3 regions of the Bradyrhizobium sp. AZCC 1610 genome follow, and region 3 is predicted to be linked to each of the others. Evidence: riboswitches for the same ligand, from Rfam matches in the RefSeq annotation. Region 3 holds a riboswitch; each other region holds the start of a gene.
The links. Region 3 has a riboswitch for S-adenosylmethionine ahead of metX (homoserine O-acetyltransferase MetX). Riboswitches for the same ligand answer to the same signal wherever they lie in the genome.
Positions count from the first base shown of each region.

Region 1: it holds a riboswitch for S-adenosylmethionine, as region 3 does, so the genes downstream of both, V1279_RS26665 (hypothetical protein) here and metX (homoserine O-acetyltransferase MetX) in region 3, are expected to answer to the same signal.
Region 2: it holds a riboswitch for S-adenosylmethionine, as region 3 does, so the genes downstream of both, V1279_RS00680 (O-succinylhomoserine sulfhydrylase) here and metX (homoserine O-acetyltransferase MetX) in region 3, are expected to answer to the same signal.

Region 1 covers NZ_JAZHRR010000001.1:5,403,928-5,413,754, reverse strand. Annotated here, with positions in the region: gene V1279_RS26700 (LysR substrate-binding domain-containing protein) at 1-665, opposite strand, end outside; gene psrA (iron-containing alcohol dehydrogenase PsrA) at 802-1,893, shown strand; gene phnD (phosphonate ABC transporter substrate-binding protein) at 1,976-2,851, shown strand; gene phnC (phosphonate ABC transporter ATP-binding protein) at 2,902-3,723, shown strand; gene phnE (phosphonate ABC transporter, permease protein PhnE) at 3,737-4,534, shown strand; gene phnA (phosphonoacetate hydrolase) at 4,645-5,889, shown strand; gene phnY (phosphonoacetaldehyde dehydrogenase) at 5,901-7,352, shown strand; gene V1279_RS26665 (hypothetical protein) at 7,938-8,141, opposite strand; SAM-I-IV-variant riboswitch at 8,178-8,277, opposite strand; gene V1279_RS26660 (hypothetical protein) at 8,402-8,719, opposite strand; tRNA gene V1279_RS26655 (tRNA-Ile) at 9,161-9,236, opposite strand; gene V1279_RS26650 (TAXI family TRAP transporter solute-binding subunit) at 9,405-9,827, shown strand, end outside.
Region 2 covers NZ_JAZHRR010000001.1:135,713-145,539, reverse strand. Annotated here, with positions in the region: gene V1279_RS00695 (MATE family efflux transporter) at 1-695, opposite strand, end outside; gene V1279_RS00690 (PQQ-dependent sugar dehydrogenase) at 904-2,250, shown strand; gene V1279_RS00685 (2'-deoxycytidine 5'-triphosphate deaminase) at 2,397-3,503, opposite strand; SAM riboswitch at 3,626-3,705, shown strand; gene V1279_RS00680 (O-succinylhomoserine sulfhydrylase) at 3,776-4,969, shown strand; gene V1279_RS00675 (SGNH/GDSL hydrolase family protein) at 5,056-6,087, opposite strand; gene V1279_RS00670 (SGNH/GDSL hydrolase family protein) at 6,100-6,861, opposite strand; gene V1279_RS00665 (OpgC domain-containing protein) at 6,858-8,096, opposite strand; gene apaG (Co2+/Mg2+ efflux protein ApaG) at 8,331-8,723, shown strand; gene V1279_RS00655 (Hsp33 family molecular chaperone) at 9,376-9,827, opposite strand, start outside.
Region 3 covers NZ_JAZHRR010000001.1:377,338-387,164, reverse strand. Annotated here, with positions in the region: gene V1279_RS01920 (HpcH/HpaI aldolase family protein) at 1-506, opposite strand, end outside; gene V1279_RS01915 (phosphatase PAP2-related protein) at 1,208-2,005, shown strand; gene V1279_RS01910 (TIGR02594 family protein) at 2,092-2,958, opposite strand; gene V1279_RS01905 (alpha/beta fold hydrolase) at 3,208-4,068, shown strand; gene metW (methionine biosynthesis protein MetW) at 4,164-4,838, opposite strand; gene metX (homoserine O-acetyltransferase MetX) at 4,840-6,045, opposite strand; SAM riboswitch at 6,127-6,206, opposite strand; gene V1279_RS01890 (chorismate mutase) at 6,380-7,240, shown strand; gene hisC (histidinol-phosphate transaminase) at 7,270-8,367, shown strand; gene V1279_RS01880 (prephenate/arogenate dehydrogenase family protein) at 8,364-9,302, shown strand; gene V1279_RS01875 (DUF2125 domain-containing protein) at 9,442-9,827, opposite strand, start outside.

The DNA of each region.
Region 1 (9,827 bases), 5.0 Mb from region 3:
TCGCGGCTTCCGATCTCCATGACGATGCGCGGCTTGATCTTTGCCTTAGCGAGCGCTTGCTCGAACGCGCGTCGCGTCGTAGAGCCGGTCTCACGGATAATTAGTGGTTCGCCTTCGAGTTCGGAGATCTTGACGCTCTTCTGCTTCGCCAGCGGATGATCGGTGCGCACAAAGACGCCGACTGGATGGCGTCTATATGGAAGAGTGAGAAGACGATCGTCCTCATCAATGTGCGCTAGCACCGCGATGTCGCTCTTGTAGTCAAGAAGGTCATCGAGAACCTCGTGCGAGTTGCCGAGCTTCACGGCGAGTTCGATCCCCGGATAGGCGCGATTGAAGGCCGCAAGCATCTCAGTGACGTGATAGGGGCCGACCGCGCCAATCGAAAGCCGACCGGTCTTGAGCTCGCGCGACTGCTCCAGGAATGCGACCGCTTCTTCTTCCTCGGCAAACAGGCGCGACGTAATCGCCAGTAGTTGCCGTCCCGTGTCGGTCAACTCGCGGCGGCGGCCCTTCTTGATGAAGAGCTCGACGCCATACTCCCGCTCCAGCGCGCCGACCTGGGCTGTCAGCGTCGGCTGCGTGATGTGAACTGCATCCGACGCGGCATTGAAGCCGCCTGCAGTCGCCACAGCATGGAAAGAGCGAAGCTGGGTGTATCGCATAGAACAAATCTATCTATTTCTCAGAAAAAATCAATTTGTCGATGTAACAGCGTTCAGCAATGGTCCGGACCACAACGAGCGCTCATGAGAAGCGCGGAAGCAGCAGCGCTTCAGGCGCGATCAAGGGTGGAACGTTATGCGGTGGGCCTACTGGAATCCCGTGAAAGTTCGCTTCGGCGCAGGGACATTCGATGAAGTCGGAGGCCTGATCGGCAAGCGCCGCTATGCCCTCGTGACCTATAATCAACCGATTTTCAACGACCTGGCGGCGCGCCTTGCAAAGGTCGCGGGCGAGCCGGTTGCCGTCATCGACAACATCGAGACCAACCCGGACTGCGCCGATCTGGTGAATTCCTGCCGCGTCTTCGGCGCTGCAACGCAAGCGCCTGAAGTCATCGTTGCCCTCGGTGGCGGCTCGATGATGGATGCGGCCAAGGTGCTGGCTGCAAGCAAGGGCGACTTCGAGAATGTCCGCCGCCATCTTACCGAGAGGGCCCCGCTGGACACGTCGGCGATCGTGCCGATCATTGCGGTGCCGACTACTTCCGGAACCGGCAGCGAAGTCACCCATTGGGCAACCGTGTGGGATTCGGCCAACGGAAGCAAGTATTCGCTGGCGCATCCGTTGCTCTATCCCGAAGCCGCCGTGCTCGATCCGCAGCTTATCCTTGGGGCGCCGCGAGGGCTGACCCTGGCGACCGGTCTCGACTCCCTGTCACATGCGCTGGAGAGCATCTGGAACGTCAACGCCAACCCGGTCTCGGCCGGCTTCGCGGTCGAGGCCGCGCGCGAGATCATCGAAACGCTGCCGCGCCTGCTCGACAATCTCGGCGATATCGATCTGCGCACCCGTCAGGCGCGCGGCAGCCTGCTCGCCGGCTTCGCTTTCTCGCAGACCAAGACGGCTTTGGCCCACAACATCTCCTACGACATTACGCTGAAGATCGGACTGATCCACGGCATCGCCTGTTCGTTCTCGCTGCCGATCGTGATGGGGTGGGCAATAGGCAACAGCCCCGACTGCGACGCCGCACTGCGCCGCATCTTTGGCCCGGACCTCAGCGAAGGTGTTCGCAAGCTGCGGTCTTTCCTCGAGGGGATCGGCGTCAAGACTGATCCTGTCACCTACGGCGTTTCGCCGGCGGAATGGACACGCCTGGTCGAGAAGGCGCTGGAAGGCGAGCGCGGCAGGAATTTCATTGGAAGGCAGACGGTCAAGGCAGCGTAGTGAAACAGACCTAGAGGCGAGCGCGCCCATCACAAACCACCGGCAATGGTCAAAAAGACCAACGGAATCACAGGAGGAAAACATGAACATCACGCGTCGGAAAATGCTCGTCGGGTCCGTTGCTGCGGCCGGCGCCTTGGTCGCCATGCCGAATGTGTTGCGTGCAGAGGGTGTGATCCGCGTCGGTCTCATTCCATCAGAAGATTCCCGCGCGATGCTGGCGTCGAGCCAGCAGCTGCTCGATGCGCTCGAAAAGAATCTCGGCATGAAGGTGCAGGGGTTCGTTGCCGCCGACTACAACGGCGTCATCGAGGCGATGCGCGCCGGTCACATCGAGGTGGCCTATCTCGGCCCGTTCTCCTATGTGCTCGGCGCCTCCGTGGCCAACATCGAGGCGTTTGCTACCGCCGAGACACAAAAGTCCGGCCGCACCTTCTATCACAGCCAGATCATCACGCGGAAAGACAGTGGCATCAAGGATATCAACGATCTCAAGGGCAGGACCTTCGCGTTCGTCGATCCGTCTTCGACCTCCGGTCATTTGTTCCCGAAAGCTGGCCTGATCAAGCTCGGCATCGACCCGGAGAAATTCTTTGGCCGCGTTCTTTTCACCGGCTCGCACGATGCCAACGCACTGGCGGTCGCCAACAAGCGTGTCGACGCGGCCACCATCGCCGACCGCATCTTCGACGCCGCAGTGCAGAAGAATCTCGTCAAGCGCGAGGACATCCACGTCGTGTGGAGTTCTGACCCGATCCCGGAATCGCCGACGGTGTGGCGCAAGAATCTGACACCGGAACTGAAGGCGAAGATCAAGGCTGCGTTCTTGAACATCAAGGACATCACCTGGGCCGATCAGGGCAAACTCAATCGCTTCGTCGAGACCAATGATGCGGCTTACGATGTGATCCGCGACACCGCTAAGGCGCTCAATCTCGATCTCAAGAAAATGAAATGAGTCCACTGTACTAACACGCCGTACCAACCCTCCGGCATAGGACTACCCAGATGATCAAGATCGAAGGTTTGAAGAAATCTTACGGCGGGAAGCCGGTGCTCCAGGGCATCGACCTCGAGGTGAAATCCGGCGAGTTCCTCATCGTCCTCGGCCCCAGCGGCGCCGGAAAATCCACCATGCTCCGTTGCATCAACGGCCTGACACCGCCGGACGCCGGCCGGATCGTCATCGACGGCACGATCTTCGACTCCAAACGTGCGGCCGGCGGGCGGTTGCGCCCGGTCGCGATGATATTTCAGCACCACAACCTGGTGAAGCGACTGACCGTGCTCAAGAACATCCTGGTCGGCCGCATGGCCGGGATGTCCTCGATCCTCTCCGCACTGCAAATCTTCCCGACGAAGGACGTCGAGATCGCAATGGAATGTCTTCAGCGCGTCGAGCTGACACACAAGGCAATGGCGCGCGCCGACCAGCTCTCCGGCGGCGAGCAGCAGCGCATCGGCATTGCCCGTGCGCTGGCCCAACGCCCGGCGGTCATCCTGTGCGACGAGCCGGTGGCCAGCCTCGACCCGAAAACCTCGCGTGTCGTGCTCGGCTATCTCAAGGCGATCTGCAAGGAAGAAGGCATCGCCGTCATCTGCAATCTGCATCAGGTCGACTACGCAGTCGAATTTGGCGAGCGCATCGTCGGTCTCTCGGGCGGCAAAGTGGTGTTCGACGATACGCCGGACCACCTCACTGTCGACGTCGTGCACCAGATCTATCCGGGATTGGAAGATCCGGGCGTCGCCCGCGTGTTGCGGCCGAACGCCGGCCCACGCCTGGTGTCGAATTCGCTCGATCCCATCGCCCTTGCGGCATCCGCCTGAGCAGGAGACGACCATGTCCGGCTACCAACTCGTTCTTCGTCCGCCTCAGGGCCGCTTCGGCTGGTGGGGCACCGGCATCCTCGGTCTGTTGATCGTGGGCTTCCTCTATTGGGCTGCAGTCGGATCGCAGATCAACGCGGCCAATCTCTGGAACGGCATCCCTTATATGTGGGACTTTCTGGTCCGCATGATGCCGCCGAATCCGGAGTTCATTGAGAAGCTCTGGCGGCCCGCGCTGGAAAGCCTGCAGGTCGCGATCTGGGGAACGTTGCTCGGCGTGGCGATCTCGCTGCCGATCAGCTTTTTTGCGGCCCGCAACCTTTCACCGCATCCGGCGATTTATCACTTCACCCGCCAAGTGCTGAACTGCATGCGCGGCATCAACGAGATTATCCTGGCGCTGATCTTCGTCGCCGCCATCGGCCTCGGCCCGTTCGCCGGCGTGCTCGCTCTCGCCATCCACGGCGCGGGTATGCTCGGCAAGTTCTTTGCCGAAGCCATGGAAGACATCGACGAAGGTCCGCTCGAAGCGTTCCGCTCGGCCGCCGCTGGCCCGTTCAAGACCTTCTTCTTCGGTGTGCTGCCGCAAGTGCTGCCGGCCTGGCTCGGTACCATCTTCTACCGTCTCGAGACCAACGTGCGCCAATCCACCGTGCTCGGCATGGTCGGCGCGGGCGGCATCGGCTTCGAACTCGTGTCCTCGATGAAGCTGTTCCAATATCAGGACACGGCGACCTGCATCCTGGTCATCCTTGCGATGGTGTTGGTCACCGACCTCCTTTCCTCCCGCGTCCGCTCGATGATCCGCTGACGCAACTCGGCCGGCGCCGTGCCGGCCACTTTATCCGCCTCTCGGTATTGCCGGGAAAAAGGTACCCCTTAGAGCGTCACCGCGTGGCGCAACACTGGAAAGGATGAGCCATGCTCACACGTACTCCCGCTTCCGTGACGACGAATGGCCGCAGCTATCGCGTCCCCAATACCCCGACCGTCGTCATTTGTATCGACGGTTCCGAGCCCGGCTATATCGAGCGCGCTATCGAGAAGGGACTCTGCCCCAACCTCGAACGGATACTGAAGACCGGCACGAACACGCTCGCGCTGTCGGTGATCCCGAGTTTCACAAACCCGAACAACCTGTCGATCATCACCGGCCGGCCGCCGGCCGTGCACGGCATCGCCGGCAACTTCTTCTATGACCGCGAGGCAAAGCAGGAAGTAATGATGAACGACGCCCGCTTCCTGCGTGCACCCACGATCCTCGCCGAGTTCCAGAAGGCCGGCAGCAAGGTCGCCATGGTGACCGCGAAGGACAAGTTGCGCACGCTGCTGGGAAAGGGCCTCGACTTCCAAAAGGGCACGGCCATCGCGTTCTCGTCGGAGAAGGCCGACAAGGCCAACATGGCCGAAAACGGCATCGAAAATGTGCTCGAATTCGTCGGCATGAAAGTGCCGGAAGTCTATTCGGCCGATCTGTCGGAGTTCGTCTTCGCGGCCGGCGTCAAGCTGCTCAAGACCTTTCGGCCGGACGTGATGTATCTTTCGACCACGGACTACGTGCAGCACAAGGCGGCGCCGGGTTCTGCGATCGCCGACAGCTTCTACAAGATGTTCGACCGCTACGTCGGAGAGCTCGATGCGCTGGGCTGCGTGCTGGTGATGACCGCCGATCACGGCATGAACGACAAACATTTGCCAAACGGCGAGCCGGATGTCATCTACCTGCAGGAGATCCTTGACGGGAAATTCGGTGCCGGGACGACGCGCGTGATTTTGCCGATCACAGACCCGTACGTCGCGCATCATGGTGCGCTCGGCTCATTCGCGACTGTCTACGTCGATAACGACAAGCGGCAAGCCGTGCTCGATCACATCAAGACGATCGTGGGGGTCGAGGTTGCGATCCCGGCGGACGAGGCCTGTAAGCGGTTCGAGCTTCCGGCCGACCGTATTGGCGACGTCGTCGTGCTGTCGTCGAAACACAAGGTGCTCGGCACCTCCGCCGCCAAGCACGATCTGTCGGGACTCACTGAGCCGCTGCGTTCGCACGGCGGTCTCACGGAGCAGACCGTGCCGATGATCGCGAATCGAAAGATCGTGGTTCCTGCCGGCCGTACGCTGCGCAATTTCGACGTCTTCGACGTCGCGTTGAATCTCGTAGCCTGAGGATCGATGCCATGAACGTGCCTTTCAGTTACGCGGCAAAGCGAGAGGCGATGCGGATTGCCGGCAAACACGTCACGACCGATGACGTGATCGAGGTCCGTAATCCCTACGACGGATCGCTCGTCGGCACCGTGCCGGCAGCGCGCCCCGAACACGTGCGCGAAGCGTTTGGCAAGGCGAAAGCGTTCAAGCCGAAACTGTCGCGCTTCGAGCGTCAGCAAATTCTGCAGAAGGCTGCTGAACTGCTGCGCGGTCGGCGCGCATCCTTCGCGCGTATCATTTCGGCGGAGTCCGGCCTCTGCTGGAAGGACGCGATCTACGAGTCGACGCGCGCCTACGACGTCTGGTCGTTCGCCGCACAACTCGCGGTCAAGGACGACGGCGAGTCCTATGCGTGCGACATCTCGCCGAACGGCAAGGCGCGCCGTATCCACACGCTGCGGACCCCGTTGCTGGGCGTCATCTCGGCGATCACGCCATTCAATCATCCGCTCAACATGGTGAGCCACAAGCTCGCGCCTGCGATCGCAACGAACAACCGGGTCGTTCTCAAGCCGACTGAGCTGACTCCACTGACCGCACTTGCACTCGCGGACGTGCTCTACGAAGCGGGACTGCCGCCTGAGATGCTCTCCGTGGTCACGGGTAATCCGTCCACGATGGGCGATGCGATGATCACGGATCCGGACGCAGACCTGGTTACTTTCACGGGCTCCGTACGCGTCGGCAAGCACATCGCCCGCACCGCAGGCTACAAGCGTATCGTGCTCGAACTCGGCGGCAACGATCCGCTGATCGTCATGGAGGACGCCGACCTCGACAAGGCGGCCGAGCTGGCCGTGCAGGGCGCGACGAAGAATTCGGGCCAACGCTGCACGGCGGTGAAGCGCATTCTCGTCGTCGAGAAGATCGCCGATGAATTCTCGAAATGCGTGCTCGAAAAGGCCAGGAAGCTGAAATGCGGCGACCCGGCCGATCCGGAAACCGATGTTGGCACGGTCATCAATGAGCGATCCGCTGTGCTGTTCGAAAACCGTGTCAATGACGCGGTGACGAAGGGCGCCGAGCTGCTTCACGGCAACGATCGCCAGGGCGCCCTCTATGCCCCAACCGTCGTCGACCGCGTGCCGTACGATTGCGAACTCGTGCATGAGGAGACGTTTGGACCAGTGATCCCGATAATTCGCTGTCCGAACGACATCGCAGAGGTGATCCGCATTTCCAATTCGACAGCCTACGGGCTGTCTTCCGGAGTTTGCACAAATCGCCTCGATTACATTACGCGCTTCATCAACGAACTTGAGGTCGGCACCGTGAACGTGTGGGAGGTGCCGGGCTATCGCACCGAGATGTCGCCGTTCGGCGGCATCAAGGACTCCGGGCAGGGCTACAAGGAGGGCGTTGTGGAGGCCATGAAAGGGTTCACCAACGTCCGGACGTACTCGCTGCCCTGGCAGAGTTAAGTTGTTGCGGAGCCGCTCATGCTTTTTGAGACTTGGCTCAATCCCGATTGAAGGAGGTCGGAGCAATTCAGTTGTGGGTAAGGATTTTTGCCTGCAATCGCGCCGAAGAGCCCGTTGTCGGGCAGGCCCATTGGCGTTTTTCAAGTTGCGCGATCATTGAATAGTGCCCCTGATTTGCCCGACGTGTCAAAATGTTCTCGCGGGATTGCAAGCATCCAGGCCAGCGACCATTGCTACTTTGCATGGGGTTGTTTTCGATATTTTGGTTGGGACCGCGAACCACGTCGGCCTTGCGGCTGTCTTTCCCGTTGATGATCGCAGGATGGCTTGCTGAGCCGTAGCTCGCGGATGCGCTCGCCTTCGCCCAAGTGGGCTTCGGCGCGGCAGCCTCACTCGCTTCGCGAGCGAAGGCTGGTGGGCCCGGCAGATATCAAATTTCTCTACAATATCTTGCACTTAGCACGAAGGTGGTAACCAAAAAGCCCCATTGAAGCGATTGCGCTTTTTAACGTGGCATTACCACCAAGATGCGCGAGGATGTTTCCAACATCAATCGGCGATCACCGGATGATGCGGCGCGCTCGATCACATCCCGGCGGCTTGCAGCATCGCAATGGTCTTGGCGAGCGTCAGGGCGGGATAATTGTTCATTACTTCCTGCACCAGCTCGCGCTCCCACGGCGTCAGGCCGGCGAGCAGCGCCGCGTCGGCGCTCACCAGCGCGACCTCGCCGGGGAACGCCAGTACGGCGCCGGCACCGATCAGAAATTTCCGTCGTGACTGCAGCAAAAAAAATCCTCCAAGATTGCACACGCATCTGGAGGACTGGCGACCTACTGTTGCCCATTCGGGCCACATCGTCGTGCCACCGTTGCCGGTCTAAGGCTGGTTGGCGGGGCCGTCAGGCCCTCTCAGGATGCTAGGCGTTTCCGCCTGTTTCAATATGGGGTTTTCGGTCCTAATGTCGAGGCCGCGAGCGCTGATTTTTGCAGCGCTCTGCTAGGATCGCCGGATGACGAATCCCCCGGCGGTCGGCGAAGTTCGCGCATTCACCGGGTCTCGCTGGCCGAGGCTCCGACCGCTTTGGCCAACTCCGCCAGCAATTCAGTGTTGCACTTCCACCCGTTATCTTTCAGCCACTCGATTGCCTCGGGTAGGGTTTCCGTTGTGAATTGGAACGACTGGCCATCTCCGCACGCGAGAGCGCCGCCGCATATATAGCCATCCTCGATCCTAACTACTTCCTCGGGATCGATGTCTGGAGGCAGAATCTGGTTACCTTCCTCATCGGATTGCATTTCACCGAGTACTTCATACTGGCAAATTTCGAGCACTGCGTTGTTGTCGGCTTCCTTGTCCAGCCGCAAGTATTCGGTCCATGTACTGGCGATGGTCGAGCTTCTTGGGATGCCAGAATTTTCGGATACTCGGTTTCCATCAGACTGCTCCCAAGCGTCGCGATGCCATTTCTAAGAGCTGGCGCCTAGGTGATAGTCTGTCGCCGCACCACTTTTGGCCTGTAATCGCGCCGAGGCAACGCCATGGGCGGTTCTGCAAACTGCGCGATGATGGAATAGTGCTGGTGATTTGCCCGACGTGTCAAATGTCTTGGCGGGTAAAGCATCCATGCCGGCGATCCCCTGCTACTTTGCATGGGGTTGTTTTCGATATTTTAGTTGGGGGCGAGAACCGCGTCGGCTTTGCAGTCGGGAAGCGTGGCTTGCCGAGCCGTAGCTCGCGGCCAAATAGCCCGCCTTCGCCCTTCGGGCTCCGGCGCGGCAGCCTTCTCTCGCTTCGCGAGCGAAGGCTGGTGGGCCCGGCAGGACTCGAACCTGCAACCAGACCGTTATGAGCGGCCGGCTCTAACCATTGAGCTACAGGCCCCGCCGCGGCGGCCGGGAGAAGCGGCCGGCAACGGTGCCGCCATCGTTTACAGGCATGACAGCGATACGGCAATGCCGCCCTTGGGAGCCAAGAACGGGCTTTCATCAAGCCCCGCGCTTGCCTACAACCTCCGTTGCATCATTCGTCACCGAACGCTTGAGGCTAGAAATGAAACTCGCTGGAATCGTCTGGGCCGGTTTGCTTTTGCTCGCGGGCGGCGCCGCGGCGCAGGAGGGAGGCAAGGCCATTACCAAGACCACAATCAGCCTGGGAACCGCGACGCCGGGCGGCGGCTTTCCCGTCTACGGCAATGCCTTCGCGGAGGTGATGAACGCCGCCGACCCGGCACTCTCGATCGAGCCGCGCAACACCAAGGGCTCCAACGAAAACATCCCGCTGCTGGAATCCGATCAGCTCGACATCGCGCTGGTGGCCGGCGAGCCGTCCTATGAGGCCTTCATGGGCATCGGGCGGGCGGCAACGAAACTGAAGATCCTCACCGCGATGTATTCCAGCCCCGGCATGTTCGTGGTGCGGGCGGACAGTCCCTACAAGACGATCAGGGATCTGGTCGGCCAGCCGGTCGCGTTC
Region 2 (9,827 bases), 240 kb from region 3:
CTGATCAGATAGGCGATCAGCGAGCCCGCCGCGACGCCGCGCATGCCGAATTGCGGGATCGGGCCGAGGCCCAAGCCCAGCGTGCCGCCGAGAATGATCTGGCAAATGGCCGACGAGAGCATCATTAACGACGGCAGCTTCATGTTGCCGGTGCCGCGCAAAATGCCGGACATCGTGTTCATCAGCCACGGCACCACGGCGCCACCGAAGAAGATCTGCGTATAAGCCACCGCCTGCGTCAGCACATTGCCGCGTCCGCCGAGCAGTTCCAGAAGCTTTGGCCCGAAGATCAGCATGCCCAGCATGAATACAAGCCCGAAGCAGAGGCCGATCAGCAGCGCATGCGCGGCCAGGGTCGAGGCGCGGTCGATATCACCGGCGCCGAGCGCGCGCGCAATCGCTGAGGCCACGCCGCCGCCCATGGCGCCGCCCGACATGGTCATGGTCAGGATCACGATCGGAAACACCAGCGCCATCGCCGCCAGCGATTCCACGCCCAGCCGGCCGATATAGGAGGTCTCGGCGATCACGACACAGGTGCCCGCGGTCAGCGCGATCACGTTCGGCCAGGCGAGCCACAGCAGCGTGCGCAGGATCGGGCCGTCCAGCAGCGCGTTCTTCGCCGGCGCTTCTGGCGGCGGAAGCGGGCGTTCCTTCTCGTCGACGGGAATTTCGGCAACGCCGATATCGGACATTTCTGCTCCCGCGCGCGGACTTGGGGCCACGCCGCGCCGCTTCCTAGCACGGCGGGGGGTGATTCCACGTGCGCCCGGCGCAATGGGGGCCTGCGGGATTGCAGGTGGGCCGCCATTTCGGACGGGTTCACGGGGAATTCATGCCGGGTCGAGAACGTTCAGGCGCGCATCGCATTGGTAATGGCAAGATCCCTCTGGGAGCGCTGCCATGCGCAAAAACATCCACCTCGCCCTGTGCGTCGGCGCGCTGGCGCTGCCGCTGGCCGCCTGCAACGACCCCAAGGAAACTGCGACCGACACTGCGACCGTGGCGCAGAGTTATGGTCCTTCGCCCGACCTGCCGCCGCCGGAACATTCCTGGATCCCGACGGTCGCCATCGCTACCGTCAACCGCTGGCCCGATGGCGCCAAGCCGATCGCCGCCAATGGCATGACCGTCGCCGCCTTCGCGACCGGGCTCGATCATCCGCGCACGGTCTATGTGCTGCCGAACGGCGACGTGCTGGTCGCCGAGAGCAACGCCCCGCCGAAGCAGGGCGGCATGAGCATCAAGGGCTTCATATACGGGTTGGCGCAGAGTCGGGCGGGCGCAGGCGTCCCGAGCGCCAACCGCATCACGCTGTTGCGCGACGCCGATGGCGACGGCGTTGCCGAGACAAGAAGCACCTTCATCAGCAACCTGAACTCGCCGTTCGGCATGGTGCTGGTTGGCGAGGATTTCTATGTCGCCAATTCCGATGCGATCATGAAATTCCCCTATTCGACCGGCGACACCAAGATCAACGCTCCCGGCGTCAAGCTTGCGGACCTGCCCGCCGGCACGCTCAATCACCACTGGACCAAGGATCTCACCGCCAGTCCGGACGGCACCAAGCTGTATGCGACCGTCGGCTCCAACAGCAATATCGGCGAGAACGGCATGGACGCCGAGAAGGATCGCGCCGCCGTGCTGGAAGTCGACCGCGCAAGCGGCCAATCGCGCATGTTCGCGTCCGGCTTGCGCAATCCGAACGGCCCGGCATGGAATCCGCAGACCGGCGAACTCTGGGTCGTCGTCAACGAGCGCGACGAACTCGGCAACGATCTTGTCCCCGACTACATGACCTCGGTGAAGGACGGCGCGTTCTACGGCTGGCCGTACAGTTATTTCGGAGATCGTGTCGACACGCGCGTCGAGCCGCGACGGCCGGATATGGTGCAGAAAGCGATGGCGCCGGACTATGCGCTCGGCGCGCATACGGCTTCGCTCGGGCTGGCGTTCAACACCGGCAATCTGTTTCCGCCGGAGATGGAAGGCGGCGCCTTCATCGGCCAGCACGGCTCGTGGAATCGCAAGCCCCGCGCCGGCTACAAGGTGATCTTCGTTCCGTTCAAGGACGGCAAGCCTTCGGGTGCGCCGCAGGACGTGCTGACCGGCTTCCTCAACGACAAGGGCGAGGCGCAGGGCCGCCCCGTCGGCGTGCGGCTCGACAAGCAGGGCGCGCTGCTGGTTGCGGACGACGTCGGCAACACGATCTGGCGCGTGACGCCGGCGGCGAAATCGGCGTCGCGGTAGGCCGACGTTCTCGTGCCCCGGACGCAGCGCAGCACGCAGTGATGCGCTGCAGAGCCGGGGTCCTGCTGAATTGGCGTACCGAGGAAGTTGGGTCCCGGCTCTGCGGAGCAGCGTTACACGCTGCACCGCGTCCGGGACGCAACACGCTACACCCGGAAATGCTTGGAGAGCTTCAGGCCCTGCGCCTGGTAGTTCGAGCCGATGCGCTGGCCGTACATGGCGTCGGGCCGCGACAGCATCTTTTCGTATACCAGGCGGCCGACGATCTGGCCATGCTCGAGGATGAACGGCACCTCGCGCGAGCGCACTTCGAGCACGGCGCGCGAGCCCTGCCCGCCGGCACCGGCGTAGCCGAAGCCGGGATCGAAGAATCCCGCATAGTGGACGCGGAATTCGCCGACCAGCGGATCGAACGGCACCATTTCCGCGGCGTAGTCCGGCGGGATCTGCACGGCCTCCTTCGAGGCCAGGATGTAGAATTCACCGGGATCGAGGATGAGGCTGCCGTCAGGACGTGCCGGGATCGGCTCCCAGAATTCATCGACCGCATAGCCGCCGCGTCGATCGATATCGACCACGCCGGTGTGGCGCTTGGCGCGGTAGCCGACGAAGCCTGAGGTATTCTCGCCGGAGAGATCGACGGACAGCGCCACGCCGTTGGCCAAATCCGCATCGTCGATATCGACCAGCCGCTCGGCGCCGTGCAGCGCGTCGAGTTCGTCGGCGTTGAGGACGGCATCTCCGGCGCGGAAGCGCACCTGTGAGAGCCGGGAGCCCTCGCGCAGCAACACCGGAAACGTCTTCGGGCTGATCTCGGCATAGAGCGGGCCGTGATAGCCGGCGCCGATCATGTCGAAGCGGCGGGTGCCGTCGGCAATCACGCGGGTGAAGACGTCGAGCCGCCCGGTGGAGCTCTTCGGATTGGCGGCCGCCACGATCTGCCGCGGCAGCGCGAGGCTTTCCAGCAGCGGCACGATGTAGACGCAGTTGGTCTCCAGCACCGCGCCGTCCGAAAGGTCGATCTCGTGCAGCTTCAACTCGTCGATGCGCTCGGCGACGGTGGCGCCCGGGCCGGGCAGAAAGCTCGCGCGCACCCGGTAGGCGATGTCGCCCAGCCGCAAATCGAGGCTCGCCGGCTGGATCTGGCTTTCGACAAAGGGATAGGCCGGCAGGATCAGCCCCGCATCCGCCATCGCCGCGATCATGCGGTCGGGCAGAATTCCGTTGGCGTCGGGCGGAAGCGTGAACGGCACGGCGCGGTCCTCTGAGGTGGCCCTTTCGGATGCCCAACTGTCATCCAGACCTCATAGATATGGGCTTTCACGGGTTATCCGAAGGCCGGCTTGACTGAAAGGGCGCAAGCGAATATCAGCATGACTTATCCCGTGGTGATTTGAGCCGGCCGGCTTGCAGCCACGTTAAATAAGTCGCTAAACAGGCCGGGGACACGTGTGATCCCGGCCTGTGGAAATTTTTCCAGGCCGGTTTTTTGTGACCATTTTCCGGTGGTCACGACGGAGGTCACATGTCTGAGACTAAGGCTACCACCCGCTATCGTCCCGAAACCAGGCTGGTGCATTCCGGCGCCCTGCGTTCGCAGTTCGGAGAGACCTCCGAAGCGCTGTTCCTGACGCAAGGGTTCATCTACGACAGCGCCGAGCAATGCGAGGCGCGGTTCAAGGGCGAAGATCCGGGCTTTCTCTACTCGCGCTTCTCCAATCCCAACATCTCGATGTTCGAGCGGCGCATGATCGAGCTCGAAGGCGCCGAAGCGGCACGCGCGACCGCGACCGGCATGGCGGCGGTGACCACCGCCATCCTCGCGCCGCTGAAAGCCGGCGACCACGTGGTGGCGGCGAAGGCGATGTTCGGCTCCTGCCGCTACGTGGTGGAAGATTTGCTGCCGCGTTACGGCATCCAGTCCACCCTCGTCGACGGCCTCGACCTCGACCAGTGGAAGCGCGCGATGCAGCCCAACACCAGGACCTGCTTCCTGGAGAGCCCGACCAATCCGACGCTCGACGTGCTGGACATTCAGGCGATTGCCGAGATCGCGCACAAGGGCGGCGCGCGGCTGATCGTGGACAATGTGTTCGCAACCCCGATCTGGCAGAGCCCGCTGTCGCTCGGCGCCGACGTCGTGATCTATTCGGCCACCAAGCACATCGACGGCCAGGGCCGCTGCCTCGGCGGCATCATCCTGTCCTCGGAAGCGTTCATCGCCGAGCACATCCATAATTTCATGCGCCAGACCGGCCCTTCGATGTCGCCGTTCAATGCCTGGGTGCTGCTGAAGGGGCTGGAGACGCTGGCGGTGCGCGTACGCGCGCAGACCGAGACGGCGGCCAAGGTGGCGGACGCGCTCGCCAAGCATCCTAAGATCTCGCGGCTGATCTATCCCGGGCGATCAGATCATCCGCAGGCCGCGCTGGTGAAGAAGCAGATGCGCGCCGGCTCGACTTTGATCGGCTTCGAAGTGAAGGGCGGCAAGGCCGGCGCCTTCCGCTGCCTCAACGCGCTGCAGATCTCGCGCATCTCCAACAATCTCGGCGACGCCAAGAGCCTCGTCACCCATCCCGCCACCACGACGCATCAACGCCTGACGCCGGAGGCGCGCGCCGAACTCGGCATCAGCGAAGGTTTCATTCGCTTCTCGGCCGGGCTCGAGCATGCCGATGATCTGATCGAGGACTTTGAGGCCGCGCTGGAGATGGCGTGAAGTAGCTGCACAATCAGCCACACAACAGGTGTCTTCCCTGCGAACGCATGCGAACGCAGGGACGACGGCGTAGATTGCACCTCGACTCACATCGGCCTATAAGCCCGCACGTCCGACGGCACGCTGACGCCGAGCTTGATCTGGCCGACCGACTTGATGATGTCGTCGCCGAGCAGTTGCGCGAAGCAGGCGTAGCCCCAGTCGCTCATGTGCAAGCCGTCGGCGATCACGAAATTCTCGATCGGGATCGCCTGCTTTTCGTGCCAGTCTTTCATCACGGCGAAGCGCGGGAAGATGCCGACCTTGCGAAGCTCGGCGGTCTTGTTCAGCAGCTTCATCATCTTGCCGGCGCTTTCGGCGTGCTCGTTGACCCGCGGCGAATATTGCGGATCGATCAGCACAATGTCGGCGCCAACGGCCTGAATGCGCGTGATCCCTTCCTCGACGAGTTTTGCCGTCTCACCCGGATCGAGGTTGCGCAGCACGGCGTTGGTGCCGACCTGCCAGATCACCAGGTCCGGACGCATGTCGATGACGGAGGTCTGCAGCCGCTTCATCATTTCCGGCGCGTCCTCGCCACCCTTGCCGGCATTGACGACGGAGATGTCGGCCGTCGGATATTGCCGGCGCAATTGCGCGGCGAGCCGGTTGGGATAGTTGAACTCCGGCGAGGTCGCGCCAAAACCGGCGGTCGAAGACGATCCGAACGCGACGATCACCACCGGCTGACCCGCGACGAGCTTGTTCGCGACGCGCGGCAGCGATCCCATCGATTTGGAAGCACCCTTTGGCGGCAAGCACGGAACACGGCTGAAGATGTCGCCGGCTGACTTCGCGACCTCCTTCACCTTGTCGATCGCCTTGCCGGTGATGCCCTTCTGCGCGGCCGGATTGGTGGCAGCCATCGGCGCGGCCTGCGGCGGGACGCTTTCAGCCGAGGGCTTGTTTTCAGCCGTGTTTTCAGTTTTGGCGCTATCGGACAGCGCCGCCCGCTGGCCGGTCTGTTGCGGGGCCGTCTGGGCGTGCAGCGGCAGCACCGAGGCAGGCGTCAACAGCGCCAGCCCCGCGGCGGAGACAGTCAGCCATATCGACAAACGAAAAGGGCAGTGAAAACTCATTAACGCTGGTCCCTAATTCTGCTGCGCCTGGTCGAGGCGGGCCGCATCGAGCACAAATTTCGACAGCGCGCGGCCGAGGCAGCCATGAACCCGCTTGGCCATGTCGGTGCCGTGAAAAGTACTGAACAGGTCAAAATCTCCGGCGTCGTTCCAGTGACGCATGATAGCAAACCGATCGAACAGCGGAACGTTGTGCTGCTGCGCCACCACGCGCATGTTATCCAGGTAGGGCGGCGCAGAAATCATCGTTTCGGTGCGCGGGCTGTATTGCAGATTGACCAGAACCACATCGGCTCCTGCATTTTGCAGCGCAACAAGTCCCTCGTCGATCGCACCGCGAAAATCGTCGGGATCGACGGATCGCATAGCATCGACGGTCCCCGTCTGCCAGATGACCAAAGTAGGCCTTTTTGCTTCCACCAGCTTAACGAGGTTGGCGTCCACCTCCTCGGCCGTCTTCCCGGTCTGGAGTTCTACGGTGAGGTTGACCGGGATCGAGGGCAGCTTCTCCTTCAGGGCCGCCTGCAGCTTGGCCGGATAGGCGCTGGCTTCGGAGGAAAGGATGGTCGATGAGCGGCTGCCCACCACCAGGACGGTCAGCGGCCGGGCGTTCTTGACGGCCTCGGCCACCTTCGGAAGCGTGCTCTCGGTGGAGAGGAGATGGCTTGGGACTTGGCAGGCCTGAGGGGCGGCATCCTGGGCGCGAGCAAAACCACCGGCTGCAAGGCCGGCAAACAGGGTCAGGACCAGCACAGCTCCGGAACCGGGCCTCATGCGCCTCCTCCCGCCATGTCGGCGTTGCCACCAGCGATCTTCGTTTTCGACGCTCCTTTGTCGGCCGAATGCTTGTACCACGAAATCACCCACGCCACGCCCCACATGATGAGGATTCCGGCAAGGCTGACCAGGGCGTGCGTAAGAGCACCCCCGGAAACTTCGGCCAGCACGAAGTGCCCGGCGAAGGCCAGGAAGATGCCGAGACAGAATATCTCAAGCGAATGCTGGCCGCACAGGATCAATGGTCGCAGCCAGGGCGATTTGAGCCCTGACCAATCCTTGCGCAGAAAGCGCACGGTGAGCGCCGCCAGCGCGAGGAAATGGGCAAAGCGCAGCACGTCCAGATCCGTCTTGGTGATCGGATACATCCACTGTTCGAGCTGCTTCGGCATCAGGAAGCTAAGCTGCGGAATGTGCCAGGTCAGCGTGACGAAGAACGCGGCCGCGAGATAGGCAACGCAAATCCACATCGTCACCGGCGACGACAGGATGCGCGACATGCGCGCCGCCCCGCCCAGCGCACACCAGGCACCGAACACGAACAGCAACTGCCAGCAGAACGGGTTGAAGATCCAGAAGCCGCTCGGATAGGCCGTCAGATACCAGTCGAAGTGCCAGGTCAGTGCGTACAGCAGCACCGACAGCCCCAGCGCGATGTCGGCCCGCCACTTCATCAGCCACAGGATAACAGGCAGAAACAGCATCAGCACGATGTAGAGCGGCAGCACGTCCATGTTGACGGGCCGGAATCTCAGGAGCAGCGCCTGCACGATGGTGACGTCAGGCTGCTTGAGAAAATCCATGATGCCCATTTCTTCGCTATAGAGCGGATTCTCGAAACGGGTCGCGACGTAGGATATTTCCGCAAGGAAGATCGTGAACAGGAACACATGCGCGACGTAGATCTGCCAGACCCGGCGCATGATACGCGCGGTGGCCACCACGAAGCCGGCCTCCAGCATCGCGCGGCCGTAGACGAACGCGGCGGTGTATCCGGAGATGAAGATGAAGATCTCGGTGGCGTCGGAAAATCCGTAGTTTCGGATCGTGAACCAGGTCAGGATGTTGGTCGGCAGATGGTCGATGAAGATCAGCCATAGCGCCATCCCGCGAAACAGGTCGAGCCGCAGTTCGCGCTCGCCAGCCACCGGCAGCGTGACCGCCGGCGCGGCAGACACCGCCTTGGCATCGCTGCGACGCGTTCCGGTAACTGGATCGGCAATGGACGACATCTGGCACCGTTAGTTGAGCTTTTACGCGTGCACGGACCGGGAAAGATAATATCGGCCCGCAACTTGCGCACAAGATACGCAAACAGATACGGGGCCGGACGGCGCGCGGGTGCGCTCTAGAATGGAACTATGTTGAAACCGCGATCAAACAACCGGCAAACCCGACGGACCGGAGATTGTTCCCCCGGCATTCTTGGCTATGATACGGCACAGGATTTCCGGAAGCTCGCCCGCATGTACCGCGCCGTCACCCGCCAGATCGAAGTCACCGTCGAACCGAACTTCCTCCCCGAGCGCTCGTCGGTCGATCGCGGCCAGTATTTCTGGTCCTACACCATCGTCATCACCAATACCGGCGCCGAGACCGTGCAGCTCCGCACCCGGCACTGGATCATTACCGACGCCACCGGCCGCAAGCAGGAAGTCCGCGGCGAAGGCGTGGTCGGCGAGCAGCCCGTGCTCGCGCCGGGCGAGCGCTTCGAATACACCTCCGGCGTGCCGCTGCCGACCGCGTCGGGCTTCATGACCGGACGCTACCAGATGGTCAGCGAAAGCGGCGAGCGGTTCGAGATCGACGTGCCGACGTTCTCGCTGGATAGCCCCGATAACAGGCGGGTATTGAACTAGGGGCATCGCGCCCTCTCTGTAGCCTGGATTCCAGGGCATCGTTCCCTCCCCGTCATTGCGAGCGAAGCGAAGCGATCCATAGCGCGGCAAGCGGAGAGGTGGATTGCTTCGCTGCGCTCGCAATGACGGGGATATAGTTTCGCGATCTCGCGGCGCGTTGCGCCCGAGGTTTGCATCTTCTTTGCCCTCCTGAAATTAGAGGGCGCAGGGAAGACCGGGTGCTTGCTGCACCCGCGGTCTCGCGTGCGATTTGCGCAAACAAAAGTGCACACGAGCATACAGGGCAGCGGGAGCATTCCGGCCTTCCCTGCGCAATGGCTTTACGGCTTACTTCGTGCTCTTCCCGGAGAACGGCTCTTTTGCCTCCGTCGTCGGCGGGACACTTCCCGCCAACTTAGCGCCAGCACCGCGGCGTCAGAACCACACGACTTCGCCGTACGCTCAAGCTGCACACGTCAGTCGCAGCTCTCGCGTCCATCGCATCTCACCGCACGTTCGTGACGATGGCCAACGCCCCTCATCTGCCGTGAGACAAGCGGAGTTATGCGAGTGATTTGGCCTGCGTGTTAAGCGAAATATTTTTGCGCGAGGGGCTGGACAGGATTCAGGTGATTTGCCCGACAAGTGAAATGGCCGCGAATTGTAGGGTCGCCTATTCCTCCACGCCCGCTTCATGCGGCGTGAACTCATATACCGAGGAGCAGAACTCGCAGGTCACCACCACCTTGTCGTCCTTGACCATCTCGGCGCGGTCCTTCGGCGCAAAGCTTTTCAGCATCGCGGAGACCGCTTCGCGCGAGCACGAGCATTGCGCGCGCAACGGCAGCGGGGTGAACACGCGCACGCCGGGTTCGTGAAACAGCCGGTACAGCAGGCGCTCGCCCGACAGATCGGGATCGATCAGCTCGACATCCTCGACGGTGCCGATCAGCGACTGGCCCTCGACCCAGGCATCATCTTCGGCAACGGAATGCGTCACCGCGCCATCAGGCGCATCGCCGGGATGCAGGTCGGCCTGCCGCGCGCGCTCCGGCGCTTTCGGCAGGAACTGCAGCAGCATGCCGCCGGCGCGCCAGCGGTGTTTTCCGCCGTCGCCGCCGCGCC
Region 3 (9,827 bases):
CCGGGGATGCCGATGAAGTTCGTCAGATCGTAGTGACCAAGCCAGACCACGTCGACGCCGTCGACTGCCGCGATCGCCTCGACATTCTCGATGCCTGTTGCGGTCTCAACGAGCGCGATCACCATCGTGCGGGCGTTCGCCTGGGCGATCTTGTCGGTCTCGGGCCCGCCCGAATAGTCATCGTGCGCCGCTACATTGAAAGCGGCGCCACGTCGTCCTGCCGGCGGATATCTGGTGCAGTCAACGATCGCCCTTGCCTGCTCGGGTGTTTCGACCATCGGCACCATGATGCCCATCGCACCAATATCGAGTGCACGCGCAATGTGATGGTAGTCGCCCGAGGGAACGCGGACGAGAGGCACCAGATCAAGTCCACGGCAGAATGCGAATTGTGCCTTCATGGTCTCGAAGCCGACGCCTGAATGCTCCATATCATAGAGGATGAACTCAGCGCCTGCCTCGCGGCAGATCGTCGGGTAGCCGGGCGTGAAGAATTCGAACGTCATCGTTCCGAACGCACAGCCGCCCGACGCAAGGCGAGGTTTCAATGGGTTTGGGCGCAACGCATTTCCCCAGAAGTGCTCCATGGTCACCCGAGCATGGCGAAGACCGTGACGATCATCAGCATTTGATGCAACCTACGTGGGCCCCTGGCTTTGATCAATCCCGCCCTGCAGGATCAAGAGGATCCGCGGGGTCGATGCCTGGATTGCAGGGCCCAACCATGTCAGGGAGCTTACCAACATACCGGGTTTCACACGTCCCCGACATGGCTGCGAAGGTCGAACCGCTCCCGCGCGAACGATTCAGATTCCAAGCGCGAGAAAGCCGGTGCAAACCACAATCAGGCTCACAATGATAAGAGCAAGGAAACTGGAAGAAGTAATGTCTTCGCGCATGACGGCACCTATGCCTCAATCAGGCAAAGATCATTGAACCATCAATTTGTTTCAGGATGTCTTCGTCGCACTCAGAAAACGACTTCGTCGGGCGGCTCTACTGTTACGTGCAGCACGCCCCACGAAGCATCTTCACGTCCGCGAGAGCCCCGCGAGCATCGGGTAGGCCTCATCATACCGCTCAACGCGACGGATTTCCGAGATGTGGCGTGCTTCACACGCGGCTATCGCGCGCACGACTACAGTTGCGTGCTCCCAGTTGACAATTGGCTTGGCCCCAGCGGAAATTTGCGCACGGAGCATTCGTCATGGAAGAGACCATACGGCTCTACCGAACGCTGCTGGGCAATCGCGCGTATCTGCGCTCGCTGGCCGAGGGCGCAGCTTTCCTCGCCGCCAGCACCATCGCGATATTCGCCGCGGTCACCTATGCTACGGTCCATGCCAGCAACTACGTCACCGATTTTGTGCTGAGCCGCGTTGGCCCTTTCAACGTGCGCTTTCTCTTCATCTACGGGACATTCACAGCGTTCGTCATTACGGCGAGCCTGCTGGCCTGGCGGCCAAACCGGGTGCCATTCGCGCTCAAGGCGATGGCGCTGTTTCTGCTGGTCCGCGCCGTGTTCGTGGCGCTCACCCACATGGCGCCATCGCCGATCGATCCGCAGAAGCCGGCGCCGTTCTTCAACTCGATTTTTTACGGCAGCGATCTGTTCTTCTCCGGCCACACCGGCCTGCCGTTTCTCGCCGCGCTTGCCTTCTGGCACATCCCGCAATGGCGAATGTTCTATCTCGCGCTGACCGGCTTCTTCGGCTCAGTCGTGCTGCTCGGCCACTATCACTATTCGATCGATGTGTTGGCCGCCCTGTTCATCACCCATGGCGTCTTCCAAATTTCGTGCTGGCTATTTGCGCGCGACTACACGCTGTTTCGCTCTTCCGAAAACCAGACCGCCCCACGGCCCAAGCGTGCAAGCCGAAAGGCGTTGGCGCCGGCCGGTAGCGGACATGAGCGCGCTCCCAAACCGTTTGTGCTGCACGTCGTCGGAGACGAAGCGATGCCGAGCGGCCAATCCAAAGCCGACTTGAGTCATCCGAACGGATAGGCGCTGCCGTGTATTCCGTACCCGTCCCGCGATGAAGGCGTCCCCTTCCCGTCAAGGAACGGCAAGAGAATGCAACGCAATCCGCCTCAGCTCGACGGCATGACGTAGGCATAGATCCGGCCGCGCGAGACCGGGGCTTCGCGGACGCGGTTGCCGTTGTTGCCCGAAATCATGATCGGATTGCCCTTGGCGTCGATGCCGGTGATGATGCCGACATGGCCGCCGCGGCGGCCGCGCGTCATCACCGCAATCGCGCCGACTTGCGGCCCGGAAATGCGCTGGCCGTATTTCGCGAACGAACTCGCCATATCAGAGCCGGTGCCGCGATAGCCGGAGTGCTGCAGAACCATGTTGGTGAACCGCGCACACCACAGGCTGCCGCGTCCCGTCGGGTTGCCGCCGAGATAGCGGCGCGCTTCGGCCACGACATTCGATGAGGTGAAGTGAGAGGCCATCGCGCCTCCGGTCGGCGTCCCGGTTGCATTCGCCCCGACGCTTGCGTTCGTCGCGACGCTTGCATTGGCATCGGCAAGACCGCGCGCCTGCATTTGCGCTACGCTGCGTTCCCAGCGCGACGTGTGCGCGGCGTGCTTGAGCCGGGCACGACGGCCGCGATCGGCGCGCGCCTCAGTGACGGCGTTGGGCGCGCTGAAGCCGCCAGGCGCAGCCATCTGGGGGCTGCTTTCCATGAAGCTCGGGTTGGTGTTGGCAAAGCCGCCGGCCTGCATTGGCGCACCCCCGCGCTTCCAGCGCGACATCCTGATGGCATGGCGATGGTGACGATGAGCGTAATGATGCTTGGCATGATGGCCGGCGTGATAGGCCCGGGCGTGTCGCCCTGCGCCGTGGTGAGGCCGTGCTTCAGCTGGAGAGACAAATACGACGATGGAAGCCGAACACAGTGCCAGCGCGATGAAACGAAGCGACCGGCGAAACGCAAACAACTGACGCATACTTGATCCTCTAACACTTCCCCTTTGCGTTCGTCTACGAACGAACGCGGGCGGCGTTTTGCGTCGCGATGTGACGGGAGGAAGATTTCATGTGGCGGCGCGGAAACGATTTCGGGGTGATTCCGCGATGATTCGATGGCGAAAATGAAACTAAACTGCCGCATTGCAGCCGCGGGAATTAACTGCAATTTTGCGGGCCGGCCGCGCAAGGAAGTTGCGTGAAAACAAGAAAATGGAGAGGAATCCGAAATGCCCTATGCCGTCGCCAAGGATAGCGTTCGTCTTCACTATGAAGAGGCGGGAAGCGGGACGCCGATCATCTTCCTGCACGAATTCGCGGCCGACCATAGCAACTGGGAGCCGCAGATGCGCTACTTCTCGCGCGGCCACCGCTGCATCGCCTATTCGGCGCGCGGCTATACGCCATCCGACGTGCCGTCTGACGCCGACGTCTACACTTACAAGCACTTCTACACCGACGCGCTCGCCGTGCTCGATCACCTCGGCATCGCGAGAGCGCATTTCGTTGGCCTGTCGATGGGCTCTTATTCCTCGCTGCAGGTCGGCCTCAATGCGCCGGAGCGGGCGCTGTCGATGACGCTCGCTGCCGTCGGCGCGGGCTCGGATCTCGAAAACCTCGACGCCTTCCGCGCGCAGTGCCGGGCCAACGCCGAGCAGTATGAGGCGATCGGCTCGGTGGAAGTCGCCAAGGTTACGCGTGAGGCTCCGAGCCGGATTCCGTTCCTGCTGAAGGACCCGCGCGGCCACGCCGACTTCTACGCCGCGCTGGCGCGGCACGACGCCAAAGGTTCGGCCAACACCATGCGCAGCTTTCAGGGGATGCGTCCCTCGATCTACACCATGACGGATGCGATCAGACGCGTGCCGGCGCCGGCGCTGATCCTGTGCGGCGACGAGGACGACAATTGCATCGGGCCGAGCCTGTTCCTGAAACAGCATCTGCCGGCGGCCGGGCTCTCGTTCTTCCCCAAGTCAGGCCACGTGCTCAATCTCGAAGAGCCGGCGCTGTTCAACGAGATGGTGGAGCGGTTCATCGCGCTGGTGGAGGCCGGGAGATGGCCGGTGCGCGATGCGAGGTCGATGGTCTAGCCCCGTCATTGCGAGCGAAGCGAAGCAATCCATGCCTCGACTCGGGGAAAGATGGATTGCTTCGTCGCTTCGCTCCTCGCAATGACGGCGGAGGCCTATTTTCCCTGCCCCGCCCCGCCCCTGCTCAGCAAAAACACGCCCTGCTCGCCGAACATGTTCCAGACCCACCAGGGCAGGTTCAGCGGCACCGGGCGGCCGTAGAGATCGAGCGCCATGGCGCGCTCCATCTTGACGTTGATCTCGTCGCAGAGCTGCACGAAATCCTTGATGGTGCAGAAATGGATGTTCGGCGTGTCGTACCAGGTGGCGGGGAGATTTTCGGTACGCGGCATGTGCCCGCCGACCAGCAGTTGCAGCCGCATCTTCCAGAAGCCGAAATTCGGGAATGAGACGACCGCGCGCCGGCCGATCCGCAGCAGGTTTTCCAGCACGGCCTTCGGCTGCCGCGTGGCTTGCAGCGTTTGCGACAGGATCACGTAGTCAAAGGCGTCATCAGGATAATTGACTAGGTCAGTGTCGGCGTCGCCCTGCACCACCGCAAGCCCCCTGGCGACGCAGCGGTTGACGCCCTCGCGCGACAGCTCGATGCCGCGGCCGTCGATGCCGCGGCTTTCCAATAGCTGCAGCAACTCGCCATCGCCGCAGCCGACGTCGAGCACCTTCGAGCCAGATGGAATCATTTCCGCGACCAGAAGATGATCGGTGCGATACTTGCCGGTGCGATCGGGCGCTATGCCGCCGAGCGGCAAGGCCGGTTCCTGAACCGCCATATCAACCACCCGCACCATTGCAGAGCCCACGCGCCTTGCCGGCGGATTCCAGGAAGGCGCGGGCAATGTCGAAGAGCTCCGGCACATCGAGCAGGAAGGCGTCATGGCCGCGATCGGTTTCGATTTCGGCGAACGACACCCGCGCGCTGGAGGCGTTGAGCGCATGCACCAGCGCCCGCGATTCCGAGGTCGGGAACAGCCAGTCCGAGGTGAACGACACCACGCAGAAGCGGGTCTTGATGCCGCGAAACGCCTGCGCCAGCACGCCGTCATGGTCGGCGGCGATATCGAAATAGTCCATCGCCCGCGTCAGGTAGAGATAGCTGTTGGCATCAAAACGCTCGACAAACGACGAGCCTTGATAGCGCAGATAGCTTTCGACCTGGAAATCCGCGTCGAACGAGAAGGTCGGCAACTCGCGATCCTGCATTCGCCGTCCGAACTTGCGATGCAGCGCGGCGTCGGAGAGATAGGTGATGTGGCCAGCCATCCGCGCCACGGCCAGCCCGCGGTGCGGATGGGTGCTGCGTTCGAAATAGCGCCCATGATGCCAGTCCGGATCGGCCATCACGGCCTGTCGGCCGAGTTCGTGAAACGCAATGTTTTGCGCCGAATGGCGCGTCGAGCAAGCGACCGGCAGCGCCGAAAACACGCGCTCCGGACAGGCGGCGGTCCATTGCAGCACCTGCATGCCGCCCATCGATCCGCCGGTCACGCACAACAACGTTTCGATCCCCAGCCGATCGAGCAGCATGGCCTGCGCGCGAACCATGTCGGGGATGGTGATGACTGGAAAATCCAGCCCCCAGGCCTTGCCGGTAGCCGGATTGGTCGAGGCCGGACCGGTCGATCCCATGCAGCCACCGATCACGTTCGAACAGATGATGAAATATCTGTCGGTATCGAGCGGACGGCCGGGACCGACCATGATCTCCCACCAGCCGGCCTTGCCGGTCAGGGGATGCACGTTGGCGACATGCTGATCGAGGGTCAGCGCGTGGCAGATCAGAATAGCGTTGGAGCGGTCGGCGTTCAGTTCGCCATAGGTCTGATAGGCGATCTGAAATGGCGCGAGATCGATGCCGCAATCGAGCTTCAAGGGCTGCTCGGTGCCGAACTTCGCCACCAGCGAGGTCGGATGATCGGCCTCATGGGCGCGATCCTCGTTGAGGATCGAGGGGCTCGGTATCGAATGCACGTTTGTCATCGCGGCGACCCTCCTCCTCGCGGAGGCTACGGACAGAATCAGGCCATAAAAAACCCGGCCTGAACAAAGGTTCGGCCGGGATCAAATCTGTCCCCGGCCTGTTTAGCGAATTGTTTAACGTGGCTGCAAGCCGGCCGGCTCAAATGACCACGGAATGGAACAAAGCTAGTCCCGCCCAAGCATTTCGTCAAGGCAGGCGGGGCCGGGCACCATGGTTAACCTGATCGCGCAGGGCTCCTCCGTGACGTTTCTCTTTGCTTTCAGCGCCCGTCTTTCCTAATCAATGCGACTGTCTGCCGGCCGCATCGGGCTGTCCGGCACCAAGGTTTTTGAGATGTCCAAGGTACCGTCCAAGGCACCCCCGGCCCCGCCCTCGCTGCAGGAGCTGCGCAAGGAGATCGACGCGATCGACGAGCAGGTTCATCGCCTCTTGATGGCGCGCGGCGACATCATCGACCGGCTGATCCAGGTGAAGCAGACCCAGGAAGTCGGCTCTGCGTTCCGGCCTGCGCGCGAGGCCAGCATGATGCGGCAACTGGTGCAGCGCCATCGCGGCATCCTGCCGCTCGACACCATCGAGAGCATCTGGCGCGTCATCATCTCGACGTTCACCTATGTCCAGGCGCCGTTCTCGGTGCATGCGGATGTCTCGGTCGGCGAGGCCGCGATGCGGGATTCGGCGCGGTTTCACTTCGGCTTCGTCGTGCCCTATGTCGGCCATTTCAGCGCGCACGCCGCAGTCGAGGCGGTGGCGAAATCGAAGGGCGATCTGGCGCTAGTCTCGGCGATCTCGAGCCGCACGCCGTGGTGGATCGCGCTGGAGGCCAGCGGCGCACCGAAGATCATCGCCCGGCTGCCGTTCCTCGAACGCGCCGATCATCCGGCGGCGCTGCCGGTGTTCGTGATCTCGCGGGTCGCCGACGACGCCATGGTGACGGAAGTCCAGATGTGGAGCGTGCGCGTCGCCGGCTGGAACGCCGATACCGCGCGCGCACTGGCGCCGCTTGCCGAAATCGTCGCCGTGCCCGATACCGCCTTCGACGGCGCGGCGCTTCTGGTGTCGGACGCCGGCGCCGGCTTCGAAAAGATCAAGAATGCCCTGATCCAGGCCGGCGCCTCAGTGCGCTCTTCGGCCCTCGTCGGCAGCCACGCAACGCGCTATACGGTGCCCCCGAACGGGGCAGCCAAGGCTTAAGGGCCCGCCCCGAAATTCCGGAGTTGAAGATGAACCGACCCGTGCCGAATCCCGGCATTCTCGATATTGCGCCCTACACGCCCGGCAAGACGCCGGTGCCGGAGCCGGGCCGCAAGGTATTCAAGCTGTCCGCCAACGAGACCCCGTTCGGGCCCTCGCCGAAGGCGATCGAAGTCTACAAGCAGGCGGCGGCGCATCTGGAGGACTATCCGGAAGGCTCCTCGCGGGTGCTGCGCGAGGCGATCGGCCGCGCTTATGGGCTAGATCCCAACCGCATCATCTGCGGCGCCGGCTCGGACGAAATCCTCAATCTCTTGGCGCACACCTATCTCAGCCATGGCGATGAAGCGATCTCCACCGCGCACGGTTTTCTGGTGTATCCGATCGCCACCATGGCGAACGGCGCGAAGAACGTCATCGCGCCCGAGACCGACTTCACCGCCAACGTCGACGCCATCCTCGCGCGCGTGACGCCGCGCACCAAACTGGTCTGGCTGGCCAACCCGAACAACCCGACCGGCACCTACGTGCCGTTCGACGAGGTCAAGCGGCTGCGCGCAGGTCTGCCGCCGCATGTGCTGCTGGTGCTGGATGCCGCCTATGCCGACTACGTGTCGCGCAACGATTACGAGCTCGGCCTCGAACTGGTGGCGACCACCGAAAATACCGTGATGACGCATACGTTTTCCAAGATTCACGGGCTGGCCAGCTTACGAATCGGCTGGATGTTCGGCCCCGCCAACATCATCGACGCCGTCAATCGGATCCGCGGGCCGTTCAACGTCTCGACGCCGGCGATGCTGGCGGCGGTCGCGGCGATCGAGGACACCGCGCATGTCCGGATGTCGAAGGCGTTCACCGAGCAGTGGCGCAACTGGATCACGGAAGAGGTGACAAAACTCGGGCTCAAGGTCACGCCGAGCGTCGCGAATTTCGTGCTGATCCATTTCCCGCTCGACAAGGGCAAGACCTCGACTGAGGCGGATGCGTTCCTCACCAGGCGCGGCCTGGTGCTGCGCGCGCTCAACAATTACGGCCTCCCCCACGCCCTGCGCATGACCATCGGCACCGAGGAGGCCAATCGCCTCGTCGTCGATGCCTTGCGCGACTTCATGGCGGCCAGATGAGCGCCGCGCCGATCTTCCGACGCGTCGCGCTGATCGGCTTCGGCCTGATCGGCGGCTCGATCGCGCGCGCGGCGCGGGCGCAAGCGCTCGCCAGCGAAATCGTCACCACCGCGCGCTCGGAAAAAACCCGCGCGCGGGTGACCGAACTCGGCATCGTCGACCGCGTGCTGGAGACCAACGCGGAAGCCGTTGCAGACGCCGACCTCGTGATCCTCTGCATCCCGGTCGGCGCCTGCGGCCCGGTCGCCCAGGAGATCGCGCCGTTCCTGAAAGCCGGCGCGATCGTCTCCGACGTCGGCTCGGTCAAGGGCGCGATCGTCCGCGAGATGGCGCCGCATCTGCCGCAGACCGTTCATTTCGTTCCGGCGCATCCGGTGGCGGGCACCGAGCATTCCGGGCCCGATTCCGGCTTCGCCGAACTGTTCATCGACCGCTGGTGCATCCTCACGCCACCTGATGGCACCGATCCGACGGCGATCGAAACCCTGCGAGCGTTCTGGGCCGGCATGGGCGCCAGGGTCGAGATCATGACGCCCGATCATCATGATCTGGTGCTGGCGATCACGAGCCATCTGCCGCATCTGATCGCCTACACCATCGTCGGCACGGCAGATGAACTGGCGCAGGTGACGTCGTCGGAGGTAATCAAATTCTCCGCCGGCGGCTTTCGTGACTTCACCCGCATCGCAGCGTCGGACCCGACGATGTGGCGCGACGTGTTTTTGAACAACAAGGAAGCGGTGCTGGAAATGCTCGGCACCTTCAACGAGGATCTTTCAAAGCTCACCCGCGCGATCCGCCGCAACGACGGCGAGGCGCTGTTCGAGCATTTCACCCGCACCCGCGCCATCCGCCGCGGCATCGTCGAGATCGGCCAGGATTCGGCGGCGCCGGATTTCGGCCGGCCGCATCCGCCGCTGAAGAAGACGGAGTGAGGGTTGTGCGCTCCGCTCTCCCCTCCGTCATTGCGAGCGCAGCGAAGCAATCCACAGCGCGGCATAACCGATGGCTGGATTGCTTCGTCGCTTGCGCTCCTCGCAATGACGTGGAGAGATTGGCGCGCAACGGTGAAAGCTAAAACAGCGGCGGCACTTGCCCCACCTTTATTGGCCCCAAAAACACCGCGCCGTCGACGAAGCGCATCGGGAAGACGCGCGCCTTTTTGCCCTCCAGCTCCGCCTCCTTGCCGAGCGCGTTGATGCCGGCGACAACGCCGGTATTGGCGTTCTGCTTGACGACCTTGCCGAGGCCCGGGATCGCCCTGTCGAGCGCGCCGAACAGGTTGTTGAGGTCCTGCGACTTGACGCCCGGCGCGACGCGATCGAGCGTTGCCTGTGGCACGCCCTCTTCCAGCATCTTTTCGATCCCAAGCGCCGGGATCACGCGCTCCAGTCCCGTCACCGTCATCTGCAGTTCGCCGTCGATCCGCCCCTGCGCGTTGAGACTCAACGTCCCAGCGG